Stappia indica: one gene and its partner. The protein of the gene in region 2 interacts with the protein of the main gene of each other region in a pairwise test. Links are inferred from orthologs where the notes say so. Each region holds a gene or a part of one and is shown on either strand. Other genes may lie near its edges.

Region 1 (4,676 bases), 3.6 Mb from region 2 along the record:
TCGGGCTTCACCGCCGACCCGGTGCAGAACTTCTTCCTGGAGCGCTACGCCCAGGCCTACCGGCTGCAGCTTGCCGCCTTCATCGACTGCGCGCGCGGCACCACCGCCCCCTCGCCGAGCGGCCATGACGGGCTGATGGCGCAGCGGCTCGCCGACGCGGCAACGCTCTCCGCGCAAAGCGGCCAGCCGGTCCGGCTTTAGGAGGGGGGCGTAAGAGGCCGGCGACTTTGCGCCAGCCTCTCTTTTCGTCATTCCGGCCAAGCGAAGCGCGAGCCGGAACCGGAGAGGCACAAGCGTTCGAGGGGACGGCCGGGCGCCTCCGACAGGCCCTCGGCTCTCCGATCCCGGATCTCCGGCTTTGCCTGCGTCCGGGAGGACGAAAAGAGGGGCGTGAGTGAGGCAGGCTTGAGGCGGGACGGCGTCGCCTCCCCCACTGCTGTCATACCCGCGAAGGCGGGTATCCAGTATCCGCCGGGTCGCGCGGTTGTGCGAAAGCGGCAGCCTGCGGCCTTCCGGCGCCCGCCTCGGCTCGACCCGCGCGACTGGGGTTACTGGTTCCCGGTCTTCGGCTTCGCCGAAACCGGGACGACAGCCGAGAGGTGGGGTCGCGTCGGCGGGTCATCGCCAGCGCTGCGCTCCAGCCCCTCGTCGGCGTCATCCCGCACGCAGCGCAGCGGCGATGCGGGATCGGCGAGCCGAGGGCAAATGAGGTGCGCTCCGGAACCATGCCACGACCGCCGTGCCTCCCCGATCCCGGGTCGCGGCTTCGCCTTGCCCGGGAAGACGCCGGGGAGGTTTGCGCAAGGGAGAACCCGATGCGGGCAGGTCAATCGCCGGGCAGGCCAATCGCCCGCAACTCAAGCCATCCGGCCGATTTGCTTCGCCGTCTCGATTTCAGCGGATTTCGAGAGCGGTTTTTGCAAAATCCGTCTCGAAATTTGCACAAGCACATCGCGCCGAATAACAAAATTATTTCAAATACTTAAAATAAAAAGCCCAACCAGCTCGGCGAAATTTCGAGAAACCGCTCTCGATCCCGTTGCGCCGTCTATCCCCGCTTTCGCGGTCCGCCCTCGGACTGCGCCAGGCTCAAGGCCGCGGGGCACTTGTCCCCGTGGCCTCGTCAGTGCTGTCCCCGCGATCAGGCCTCGGCCTTGACGAGCTCGATGGCGATCTCGCTGCCGCCGACCTCATGCGTGGCGCGGTAGGCGCCGTCCAGCGTGCCGCCGATGGTCAGCTCCAGCGCCAGCGTGTCCTGGGCGATGCGGGCGCGGTGCTCCTCCACCGCCTGGACCAGCGCCTCCGGCAGGACCAGGTTGAGGCGGATGCGGTCGGTCACCTGCAGCCCGCCGTCCTTGCGGGTCTGCTGGATCAGGCGGACCACGTCGCGGGCATAGCCTTCGCGCTCCAGCTCCGGATAGATCCGCGTGTCCATCACCACCACGCCGCGGCTGGCATCGAAGAGGCCGGTGTCCGAGCCCTCCGGCGCCATGACGCGCATGGTGTAGTCTTCCGGCGGCAGCTCGACGCCGGCCAGCTCGACGATGCCGTCGGGCCGCAGCGTCCAGTTGCCGGTCTTGGAGGCGGTCATCACCTCCTTCATCTTCTGGCCCAGGCGCTTGCCGATCTGCGGCTTGACCACAAGGCTGTGCTCGCCGACCGACAGCGGATCGGCCTCCAGCACCAGCTCCTTGACGTTCACCTCGTCGGCGATCAGCTGCGAATACGGGCGCAGGTCCTCAATGTCCGCATGGGCGACGGTCAGCGTCTTCAGCGGCAGGCGGGCGCGCAGGCGCTTGGCCTCGCGCAGCGACATGACCGAGTTGCAGACGTCGCGGATAAGGTCCATGCGGCGCACGAGATCCGGATCGCTCGGCATCTTGCCTGCCTCCGGCCAGTCGGCCAGATGCACGGACAATTCGCCCGTCAGGCCCTTGTAGATGCGCTCGCTGACGAAGGGCATCATCGGCGCCAGCACGCGCATCAAGTGCGTCAGCACCGTGTAGAGCGTGTCGAGCGCATCGCGCTTGTCGTCGTTCAGCTCCTCGCCCCAGAAGCGGGCGCGCGAGCGGCGGATGTACCAGTTGTTGAGCGCGTCGATATAGCCCGGCACATGCGAATAGGCGGCGGGAATATCGTAGGCATCGAGCGAGCCCTCGATCTGCTCGATCAGCTCGCGGGTCTTGGCCAGGATATAGCGGTCCAAGAGGCCCTTCTGGTCGAAGCGGACCTGCGCCTTGTACTGGTCGGCATTGGCATAGAGCGTGAAGAAGTAATAGGCGCTCCAGATCGGGATGATCGCCTGGCGCAGCGCCTGGGCGATGCCGCGGCCGTCCTTGGCCACCGCCAGGTCGCCGCCGACCAGCAGCGGCGAGGACAGCATGTACCAGCGCAGCGCGTCGGCGCCGTAGGTGTTGAAGACGCCGACCGGGTCCGGATAGTTCTGCAGCCGCTTGGACAGCTTCTGCTTGTTCTCGTCCAGCACCACGCCGTGGCAGACCGCATTGCGGAACGGCGCACGGTCGAAGATCGCCGTCGACAGCACCATCAAGGTGTAGAACCAGCCACGGGTCTGGGCGACGTATTCGACGATGAAGTCGGCCGGGAAATTCCGCTCGAAATGCTCCTTGTTCTCAAACGGATAGTGCTGCTGGGCAAAGGGCATCGAGCCGGAATCGAACCACACGTCGAGCACTTCCGGCACGCGGCGCATCATCGCCTTGCCGGTCGGATCGTCCGGGTTGGGCCGCACCAGCTCGTCGATCATCGGCCGGTGCAGGTTGTCCACCTTCACGCCGAAGTCGCGCTCCAGCTCCTCCAGCGAGCCGTAGACGTCCATGCGCGGATGGTTCGGGTCGTCGCTCACCCAGACCGGGATCGGGCAGCCCCAGAAGCGGTTGCGCGAGATGTTCCAGTCGCGGGCGTTTTCCAGCCACTTGCCGAACTGGCCGTCGCGCACATGCGAGGGGATCCAGTCGATCTGCTGGTTGAGCTCGACCATCCGGTCCTTGAACTGCGAGACGGCGACGTACCAGGCGTCGATCGCCTTGTAGATCAGCGGCGTGTCCGTGCGCCAGCAGTGGGGATAATCGTGCAGATAGGTCTCGTGGCGATAGACGGTATCGCCGCGCGCCTTGAGGTCGCGGATGATGTCCTTGTTCGCCTCGATGACGTTCTGGCCGACATAGTCGGCGACCTCGGCGGTGAACTTGCCCGCCTCGTCCACCGGCACCACCAGCGGGATGCCGCGCTCGCGCGCGAGTTCGAAGTCGTCCTCGCCGAAGCCCGGCGCGATGTGCACGCAGCCCGTGCCGTCGCCCGCCTCGACGAAACCGGCGGCAAGCACGGCGAAGGCGTTCTCGGTGCCCTTGAAATAGGGGAAGAGCGGCTCGTAGGCGGTGCCGGCCAGCTCCGCGCCCGTCAGCGCGCCGACCTTCTGCCACTCGCCGAACTCGCGCTCGTAGCGCTCCAGCGCCGCCTCGGCGAGGATCACCCGCACGCCGTCCTTTTCCAGGATCGCGTAGTCGAGATCCGGCGACACGGCCAGCGCAAGGTTGGACGGCAGGGTCCAGGGCGTCGTCGTCCAGGCGAGCAGGCGCGTCGGCACGGCGGCGAAGCGCTCGCCCTTGAGCAGGAAGCCGACGGTCAGCGCCGGGTCCTGGCGCTCGCGATAGGAGTTGTCGAGGCGCGTCTCGAAGTTCGACAGCGGCGTCTGCACAGCCCAGGAATAGGGCACGACGCGGTAGCCGCGATAGACCAGCCCCTTGTCCCAGAGCTGCTTGAAGCCCCAGATCACGCTCTCCATGAAGGAGAGGTTCATGGTCTTGTAATCGTTCTCGAAGTCGACCCAGCGGCCCTGCCGCTCGACATAGTAGCGCCACTCGTTGGTGAAGCGCATGACCGAGACCGAGCAGTGCTCGTTGAACTTGCCGATGCCGTATTCGAGGATCTCGTTGCGGCCCGAGATGCCGAGTTCCTTCTCCGAGGTCAGCTCCGCCGGCAGGCCGTGGCAGTCCCAGCCGAAGCGGCGCTCGACGCAGTCGCCGCGCATGGTGCGGTAACGCGGGATCAGGTCCTTGACGAAGCCGGTGGCCAGGTGCCCGTAATGCGGCAAGCCGTTGGCGAAGGGAGGGCCGTCGTAGAAGATGTATTCGCCCGCCCCGTCCTGGTTGCGGCGGCTCTCCACCGAAATCTCGAAAATCCGGTTTTCCTGCCAGAACTTGAGGATGTCTTCCTCGAGCTTGGGAAAATTGGGATTCGGATCGATGGCTTCGTACATCACAGATGTCCCGTTCTGAATTGGTCGCCGGGCGAGGAACCGCTGCGCCGCCCGCAACATGTCGTTGCGTGGGTTAGCCGACCGGCAAGAAAAATACAATCGTCACGGCCGGCATGGCGGGCATGCCGGCGTCTTGTATGGCCTCAGGCGCGCGTCACTTTCGGCTCGCTCGCCGGGTAGCGGCCGCGGGTGTCGACCACCAGCTTCGCCTTGTCGAGGATCATCGCGTAGTCGAAGGCGTCGTGATCGGTGGCGATGACGACGGCGTCCTGGCGCGCGATGGTCTCGGCATCGGCCTCCACGGCCGCGAAGGCGCCGCCGCTTTCGAGCGTCAGCTGCGGCACGAAGGGATCGGCATAGGAGAGCTCCCCTCCCCGCGCGACGATCCGCTCCATCA
Region 2 (7,619 bases):
TCCACCACCGCGACCTTGGCGACATCGGCAGCGGGATCGGCCAGCAACCCGCCCTCCCCCTCCGGCAGGCTGCGGGACAGGTGCTCCGTGATGATCCGGCCCGGCACCACGCCGATGACGGCGCGCTCGTTCGAGCCGGTCGCCGCAATGCGGAAGTCCTCCGCGGTCACGGGACGCTGCAGGCGCACGCTGTCGAGCCCGACCGGCTGCAGCGACTGGCGCGCGGCGAAGGCCGCCTCGTCCACCGGACGCCCCGCCGCGATGACCGAATGGACGCGGCAGTCCTCCAGATCGTCGAGAAGCACGATATCGGCGCGCCAGCCCGGCGCCACCTGCCCCCGGTCGCGCAGGCCGAAGGCGACCGCCGCCGACCAGCTGGCCGCGCGATAGGCGTCGCAAGGCCGGGCGCCGCGGGCGATCAGCCGCCGGATCATGCTGTCGAGATGGCCTTCCTCGGCAATGTCGAGCGGATTGCGGTCGTCGGTGCAAAGGCACACGAAGGAAGATGCGTCCGGCGTCAGGATCTCGGCCAGAGCCTCCAGGTCCTTCGACACCGAGCCCTCCCGGATCAGGATGGTCATGCCCTTGGCGAGCTTCTCGCGCGCTTCCGCCGCCGTGGTCGCCTCGTGGTCGGTGCGGATGCGCGCTGCAAGATAGCCGTTGAGATCGAGCCCCGACAGCAGCGGCGCGTGCCCGTCGATATGACCGTCCTGGAAGGCCGCCAGCTTGGCGATGGCGCCGGGATCGCGCGCCAGCACGCCGGGAAAATTCATGAATTCCGCCAGGCCGATCACCTTCGGATGGTCGCGGAACGGTTCGAGATCCTCGATCTCGAGCCGCGCGCCGGCCGTTTCGAATGCGGTCGCCGGCACGCAGGACGACAGATTGACCCGCAGGTCCATCAGCGTGCGCTCGGACGCATCGAGGAAATAGCGGATACCCGCCGCGCCCAGCACATTGGCGATCTCGTGCGGGTCGCAGATCGCGGTCGTCACGCCGTGCGGCAGCACGCAGCGGTCGAATTCGAGCGGCGTCACCAGCGACGATTCGACATGCAGATGCGTGTCGATGAAGCCCGGAACCACGATGCGCCCGCCGCCGTCGATTTCGCGTTTCCCGCGATAGCGTCCATGCGTCCCGACGATCCGGTCGCCGACAATCGCCACATCCGTCTCCGTCAGCGACCCGTCGATCACCGAGAACAGGCGCACGTTCCGCAGGACGAGATCCGCAGGCTCCTCCCCGCGCCCGGCGGCAATCGCCCGTTCGAGAAAGGCCCGTGTTTCCATCGTGTTCGGCATGTCGCGCTCCCTGCCGTGCGATCCCTGCACCTTGCCTTGCACCCAAGCATGGCACAAGCACGGCAGGGCGCGCCAGCGCCACCGGACGTTGCGGATTCCGCGCTGCAGCACGGAAAGCGGATTGACAAGCGCCGCCCGTCGATAATTAATAAATCAACTTAAAGAAATAAATCGTCCAACCGCCCGGCAGAGGCGGGGCGGTCGGTGAGGGAGGATTTCTCGTGGCAAGGCGCCCGCTCGTCGGACAGGGATCGAATTCCGTTCAGTTGCGCCGCTACAACGAGCGCATCGTGCTGCAGGTGCTGCGCCGTGTCGGCGACGCGTCCAAGGCGGATCTGGCGCGCCTCGCCCAGCTGACCAACGCGGCCATCGGCGGCATCATCCAGGACCTGACGGCCAGCGGCCTCATCGAGACGCTGGGCAAGCGGCACGACGGCGGGCGCGGCCAGCCGGCGACCATGCTGCGCCTGTCCGCCACCGGGGCCTACGGTTTCGGCGTGCGTATCGACCGCACCTCGATCGAGACGGTGCTGGCGGATTTTTCCGGCCGCATCATCGGCCGGCAGTCGCACGACCGGTTCCTGCCCGAGCCCGAGCGGGTCGTCGACATCGTCGCCCGCGACATCGCCATCCTGCTGCGGCTGATCTCGCCGCAGGAGCATGCGCGCATTGCCGGCGTCGGCGTCGCCATGCCGTTCAACCTCGGCTCCTGGCTGCACGAGCTCGGCCTGCCCAAGGCGAATTTCCACCTGTGGGACGACATCGACTTCAAGCAGATGCTGGAAGAGACGGTCGACTTCCCGGTCTTTTCCGAGAACGACGGCACTGCCGCCGCCATCGCCGAGCTGTTCTCCGGTGCCGGCCGCCATGCCGACGACTTCCTCTACCTGTTCCTCGGTCCCGCCATCGGCGGCGGCGTCGTCTATGGCGGCGACTGCGTGAAGGGCGTCCAGGGCAATGCCGGCGACGTCGCCATGATCCCGGTGCCGCGCAGCCGGCTCGCCTCCGCCCCCGCCCCGCGCGGGGAGATGGACATCCTGCTGACCCGCGCCTCTCTCTCGGCGCTGAAGCGCCACCTTGCCCATCACGGCATCGTCGCGGAGACGCGGGACGACCTGGAGCGCGCGGCCGAAAGCGGCCACCCGGCGGTAGAAGAGTGGCTGGAGGATTGCGTCGCCGCGCTGACCCCGGCGATCTGGTCGGCGATCTCGCTGATCGACGTGCCGCTGGTGGTGATCGACTTCGACATCGACGGCGGCCTGCCGCAGCGCCTGATCGACGACCTGACCCGCTCGCTGGCGCTGGCCGCGCCGCAGTCGCGCGTGCCGCCGCGCCTGCGCCGCGGCTCCTTCGGCCAGGACGCGGGCGCTGTCGGCGCCGCCAACCTGCCGATCTTCTTCAACTATTCGCCCCGTACCGCGATCCCGACCGCGAACGAGGGCAAACGAGGTGCTGCCGATGCCGCCGCGCGCAAGGCGCGCAAGGACGTCGAGCCCGCACAGGATGGCCGCCCGGCTTGAGGGGCCGGACGGCCTGCGATCCGATCGCAAGCCAACTGGGAGGAACTGACAATGCTTAGGAAACTCATGCTCGCCGGCACCGTGCTCGGCATGGCCGCGGCCACTCCGGCGCTCGGCGCCGACATCTCCGCGTGCCTCGTCACCAAGACCGACACCAACCCGTTCTTCGTCAAGATGAAGGAAGGCGCCACCGCCAAGGCGGCAGAACTGGGCATCGAACTGAAGTCCTATGCCGGCAAGATCGACGGCGACCACGAGAGCCAGGTCGCGGCCATCGAGACCTGCATCGCCGACGGCGCCAAGGGCATCCTCATCACCGCCTCCGACACCAAGGGTATCGTCGACAGCGTCAAGCAGGCACGCGATGCCGGCATCCTGGTGATCGCGCTCGACACGCCGCTGGAGCCCGTCGACGCGGCCGACGCGACCTTCGCCACGGACAATTTCAAGGCCGGCGAGCTGATCGGCCAGTGGGCCCGCGCCACGCTCGGCGATGCGGCCGCCGACGCCAGGATCGCCATGCTCGACCTTGCCGTCAGCCAGCCCTCCGTCGGCGTGCTGCGCGACCAGGGCTTCCTGACCGGCTTCGGCATCGACGTGAAGGACCCGAACCGCTGGGGCGACGAGGACGATCCGCGCATCGTCGGCAACGACGTGACCGCCGGCAACGAGGAAGGCGGCCGCCGCGCCATGGAGAACCTCCTGACCAAGGATCCCATGGTCAACGTCGTCTACACGATCAACGAGCCCGCCGCCGCCGGCGCCTATGAGGCGCTGAAGGCGATGGGCCGCGAGAACGACGTGCTGATCGTCTCGGTGGACGGCGGTTGCCCGGGCGTGAAGAACGTCGTCGAAGGCGTGATCGGCGCCACCTCGCAGCAGTATCCGCTGCTGATGGCCTCGCTCGGCATCGAGGCGATCAAGACCTTCGCCGAGACCGGTGCCAAGCCGGAGCCGACGCCGGGCAAGAATTTCTTCGACACGGGCGTCGCGCTGGTCACGGACAAGCCGGCGGAGGGCGTTCCCTCCATCGACACGAAGGAAGGCATGGACAAGTGCTGGGGCTGATGCCCCGCATCGCAGACTGACGACGGCTCCGCGCGGGACGGCAACGCCCCTCCCGCGCGGGCCATCTTAAAGTCCAGGCATTCCAGTCCAGGCACCGTTGCGGGGGAGGAGACCCAATGAGCGACGCACAGACATCCGCAAAACACGACTTCGAAAAGGGCCTCGACGGAAGCTCCTCGGAGGTTGCCGCCTTCGAGCGCCCTGCCCGCCCGCTCATCGACCGGATCCAGCACCGGCTGCATGCCCGCCCCGAATTCGTGCCGCTGATCGTCCTGGTGCTGTCGCTGGCGGTGTTCGGCATCCTGCTCGGCTCGAAATTCTTCTCGCCCTTCGCCCTGACGCTCATTCTCCAGCAGGTGGCCATCGTCGGCATCGTCGGCTGCGCCCAGTCGCTGGTGATCCTGACCGCCGGCATCGACCTGTCGGTCGGCGCGATCATGGTCCTGTCCTCGGTGGTGATGGGCCAGTTCACCTTCCGCTACGGGCTGCCGCCCGAGATCGCCGTGCTGTGCGGCCTTGCCTGCGGCACCTTCTGCGGCTTCATCAACGGCGCTCTGGTCGCCTGGATGCGCCTGCCGCCCTTCATCGTCACGCTCGGCATGTGGCAGATCGTGCTGGCGGCCAACTTCCTCTACTCGGCCAACGAGACGATCCGCAGCCAGGACATCGAGGCGCAGGCCCCGATCCTCCAGTTCTTCGGCGAGAAGTTCAGCATCGGCGGCGCGGTCTTCACCTATGGCGTCATCGCCATGTTCCTGCTGGTGCTGATCCTCAACTACGTGCTGAACCACACCGCCTGGGGACGGCATGTCTATGCCATCGGCGACGATCCGGAGGCGGCGGAGCTGGCCGGCGTGCGCGTCGCCCGCATGCGCATCTCGGTCTACACGCTGGCCGGCCTCATCTGCGCCATCGGCGGCTGGGCAATGATCGGCCGCCTCGGCTCGGTCTCCCCGACCACCGGCCAGTTCACCAACATCGAATCCATCACCGCGGTGGTGATCGGCGGCATCTCGCTGTTCGGCGGGCGCGGCTCGATCCTCGGCATGCTGTTCGGCGCGCTCATCGTCGGCGTGTTCTCGCTCGGCCTGCGCCTCATCGGCACCGATCCGCAATGGACCTACCTGCTCATCGGCATGCTGATCATCGGCGCCGTCGCCATCGACCAGTGGATCAGAAAGGTTGCAGCATGACCCGCGAACCGATCCTCACCGCCCGCGGCCTCGTCAAGCGCTACGGCCGCGTCGTCGCCCTCGACCGGGCCGACTTCGACCTCTATCCCGGCGAGATCCTCGCCGTGATCGGCGACAATGGCGCCGGCAAGTCGACCCTGATCAAGGCGATCTCCGGTGCCGTCGTTCCCGACGAGGGCGAGATCCGGCTGGAAGGCAGGCCGGTCAACTTCTCCTCGCCGATGCGGGCCCGCGAAGCCGGCATCGAGACGGTCTACCAGAACCTTGCCCTGTCGCCGGCGCTGTCGATTGCCGACAACCTGTTCATGGGCCGCGAGTTGCGCAGCCCCGGCTGGATGGGCAAGTACCTGCGCAAGCTCGACCGCAAGGCGATGGAGAAGATCGCCCGCGAAAAGCTCTCCGAACTCGGCCTGATGACCATCCAGAACATCAACCAGGCGGTGGAGACCCTGTCCGGCGGCCAGCGCCAGGGCGTTGCCGTGGCACGCGCTGCCGCCTTCGGCTCCAAGGTGGTGATCATGGACGAGCCGACCGCCGCCCTCGGCGTCAAGGAAAGCCGCAAGGTCCTCGACCTGATCCGCGACGTGAAGGCGCGCGGCCTGCCCATCGTGCTGATTTCCCACAACATGCCGCATGTCTTCGAGGTCGCCGACCGCATCCATATCCATCGCCTCGGGCGTCGTGCCTGTGTCATAAGGCCGGACGATTTCTCCATGTCCGACGCTGTCGCCATCATGACCGGCGCGATGGAACCGCCGCAGGCCGCGGCGGCCTGACGATGAGACAAGACCCGCCGATCCCGATGCCTCGAAGGAGCTCCGTTCAATGATTCTCGTCTGCGGCGAAGCGCTGTTCGACCTGTTTGCCGAGGACGGCGGCGGCGGGCAGCTGACGCTCGATGCCCGCATCGGCGGCTCGCCCTTCAATGTCGCCGTGGGCCTTGCGCGGCTCGAGGTTCCGGTCGCCTATTTCGGCGGCCTGTCGCGCGACTTCTTCGGCCGCCGTCTCAAGGGCGCGCTGGAAACGGAAGGCGTCGACACCTCCCTCGTCGTCGACAGCGACGCGCTGACCACCCTCAGCGTCGTCGGCCTCGATGCCTCGGGAAGCCCGGCCTATTCGTTCTACGGGGAAGGCGCGGCCGACCGGCTGGTCTCGCCGGACGACCTGCCCGTGCTTCCGGAGGGCGTCGACACGATCCATCTGGGCTCGTTCTCCGCCCTGGTCCCGCCGGTCGGCGACAGCCTGCTGCAGCTGGTCCGGCGCGAGCATGGGCGTCGCCTCGTCGCCTATGATCCGAACATCCGGCCCACGGTCGTTGCCGACCTTGCCGCCTGGCGCGGCCGGCTCGACGACCTCCTGCCGCATGTCGACCTCTTGAAGATCAGCGCCGAGGATGCCGAGACGCTGTTTCCCGGCGCCGATCCGGCCGAGCTGGCGCGCGGCTGGCTTGCCCGCGGTCCCGCCCTCGTCATCGTGACGCGCGGGCGAGAGGGCGCGAGCGCCTTCACCGCGACCGCAAGCGCCAGCGTGCCCGGGCGCAGCGTTGCCGTCGTCGACACGGTCGGGGCCGGCGACACGTTCCAGGCTGCCCTGCTGGCACGGCTCGGCGAGACCGCCGCCCGCAGCCGCGCGACACTCTCCGCTTTGGGGGAAGACGCGCTCGCCGATCTCCTCGATTATGCAGGCAGAGCCTCTGCCGTCACCTGTACCCGGCGTGGAGCGGACCTCCCCCGCCGCGCCGAACTTCTCGCCTGACAGCGAAACCGCACAAGTGAAAGGACCGCCATGGCCGCGCGTGTCATCGAAGTCGCCCCGTTCGACCTGATCGTTTTCGGGGCCACCGGCGATCTGGCGCACAGGAAGCTGCTGCCCGCCCTCTATCACCGCGATCTCGACGGGCAGATCCCGCTGGATGCCCGCATTCTCGCCTGCTCGCGGCGCGACATGTCCGACAGCGACTATCGCGAGTTCGCCCGCGAAGCGATCAGCGAGCATGTCTCGGACATCGAGGACGAGGCGCTGGCGCGGTTTCTCGACCGCCTCTCATACCTTGCCGTCGATGCGGCAGGCGAGCGGGGCTGGACCGAGCTCGCCTCCGCCCTGACGGGCCGCGAGGACGTGGTGCGCGCGTTCTATCTCGCGGTCTCGCCCGACTTCTTCGGCCCGATCTGCGAGCGGATCGGCGCCCATGGCCTGACCACTGAGCTTGCCCGCGTCGTCATCGAGAAGCCCATCGGCAAGGACGGCGAGTCGGCGCGCAAGGTGAACGCCGCCATCGGCGCGGTGTTCCGCGAGGACCAGATCTTCCGCATCGACCACTATCTCGGCAAGGAGACGGTGCAGAACCTGATGGCCCTGCGCTTCGCCAATGCCCTGTTCGAGCCGCTTTGGAACGCCGCCCATATCGACCATGTGCAGATCACCGTGGCCGAGGCGCTCGGCGTCGAGGGCCGCGCCGGCTATTACGACACGGCCGGCGCGATGCGCGACATGGTGCAGAACCATATCCTCCAGCTGCTGTGCCTGGTCGCCATGGA

Evidence for each region.
Region 1: the proteins of GH266_RS06315 (region 2) and ileS interact in binary tests that used the Escherichia coli proteins (3 or more experiments, as listed by UniProt). The link is inferred for Stappia indica from one-to-one orthologs.

What each region holds. Positions count from the first base shown.
Region 1 is NZ_CP046908.1:4,939,645-4,944,320, reverse strand. What follows is about bases 942-4,676. They hold ileS (isoleucine--tRNA ligase), read right to left. Parts: upstream 4,280-4,676; coding sequence 1,142-4,279; downstream 942-1,141. Other genes in these bases: GH266_RS22555 (nucleotide sugar dehydrogenase), read right to left, coding at 4,423-4,676. In the rest of the region: iolG (inositol 2-dehydrogenase), read left to right, coding at 1-201. UniProt on the Escherichia coli protein: Catalyzes the attachment of isoleucine to tRNA(Ile). As IleRS can inadvertently accommodate and process structurally similar amino acids such as valine, to avoid such errors it has two additional distinct tRNA(Ile)-dependent editing activities.
Region 2 is NZ_CP046908.1:1,320,398-1,328,016, forward strand. The notes cover bases 2,040-4,880. They hold GH266_RS06315 (sugar ABC transporter substrate-binding protein), read left to right. Parts: upstream 2,040-2,872; coding sequence 2,873-3,889; downstream 3,890-4,880. Other genes in these bases: GH266_RS06310 (ROK family transcriptional regulator), read left to right, coding at 2,040-2,821; GH266_RS06320 (ABC transporter permease), read left to right, coding at 4,006-4,880. In the rest of the region: ade (adenine deaminase), read right to left, coding at 1-1,301; more of GH266_RS06310, read left to right, coding at 1,523-2,039; more of GH266_RS06320, read left to right, coding at 4,881-5,082; GH266_RS06325 (ATP-binding cassette domain-containing protein), read left to right, coding at 5,079-5,858; GH266_RS06330 (carbohydrate kinase family protein), read left to right, coding at 5,908-6,837; zwf (glucose-6-phosphate dehydrogenase), read left to right, coding at 6,868-7,619. UniProt on the Escherichia coli protein: Part of the ABC transporter complex RbsABC involved in ribose import. Binds ribose. Also serves as the primary chemoreceptor for chemotaxis.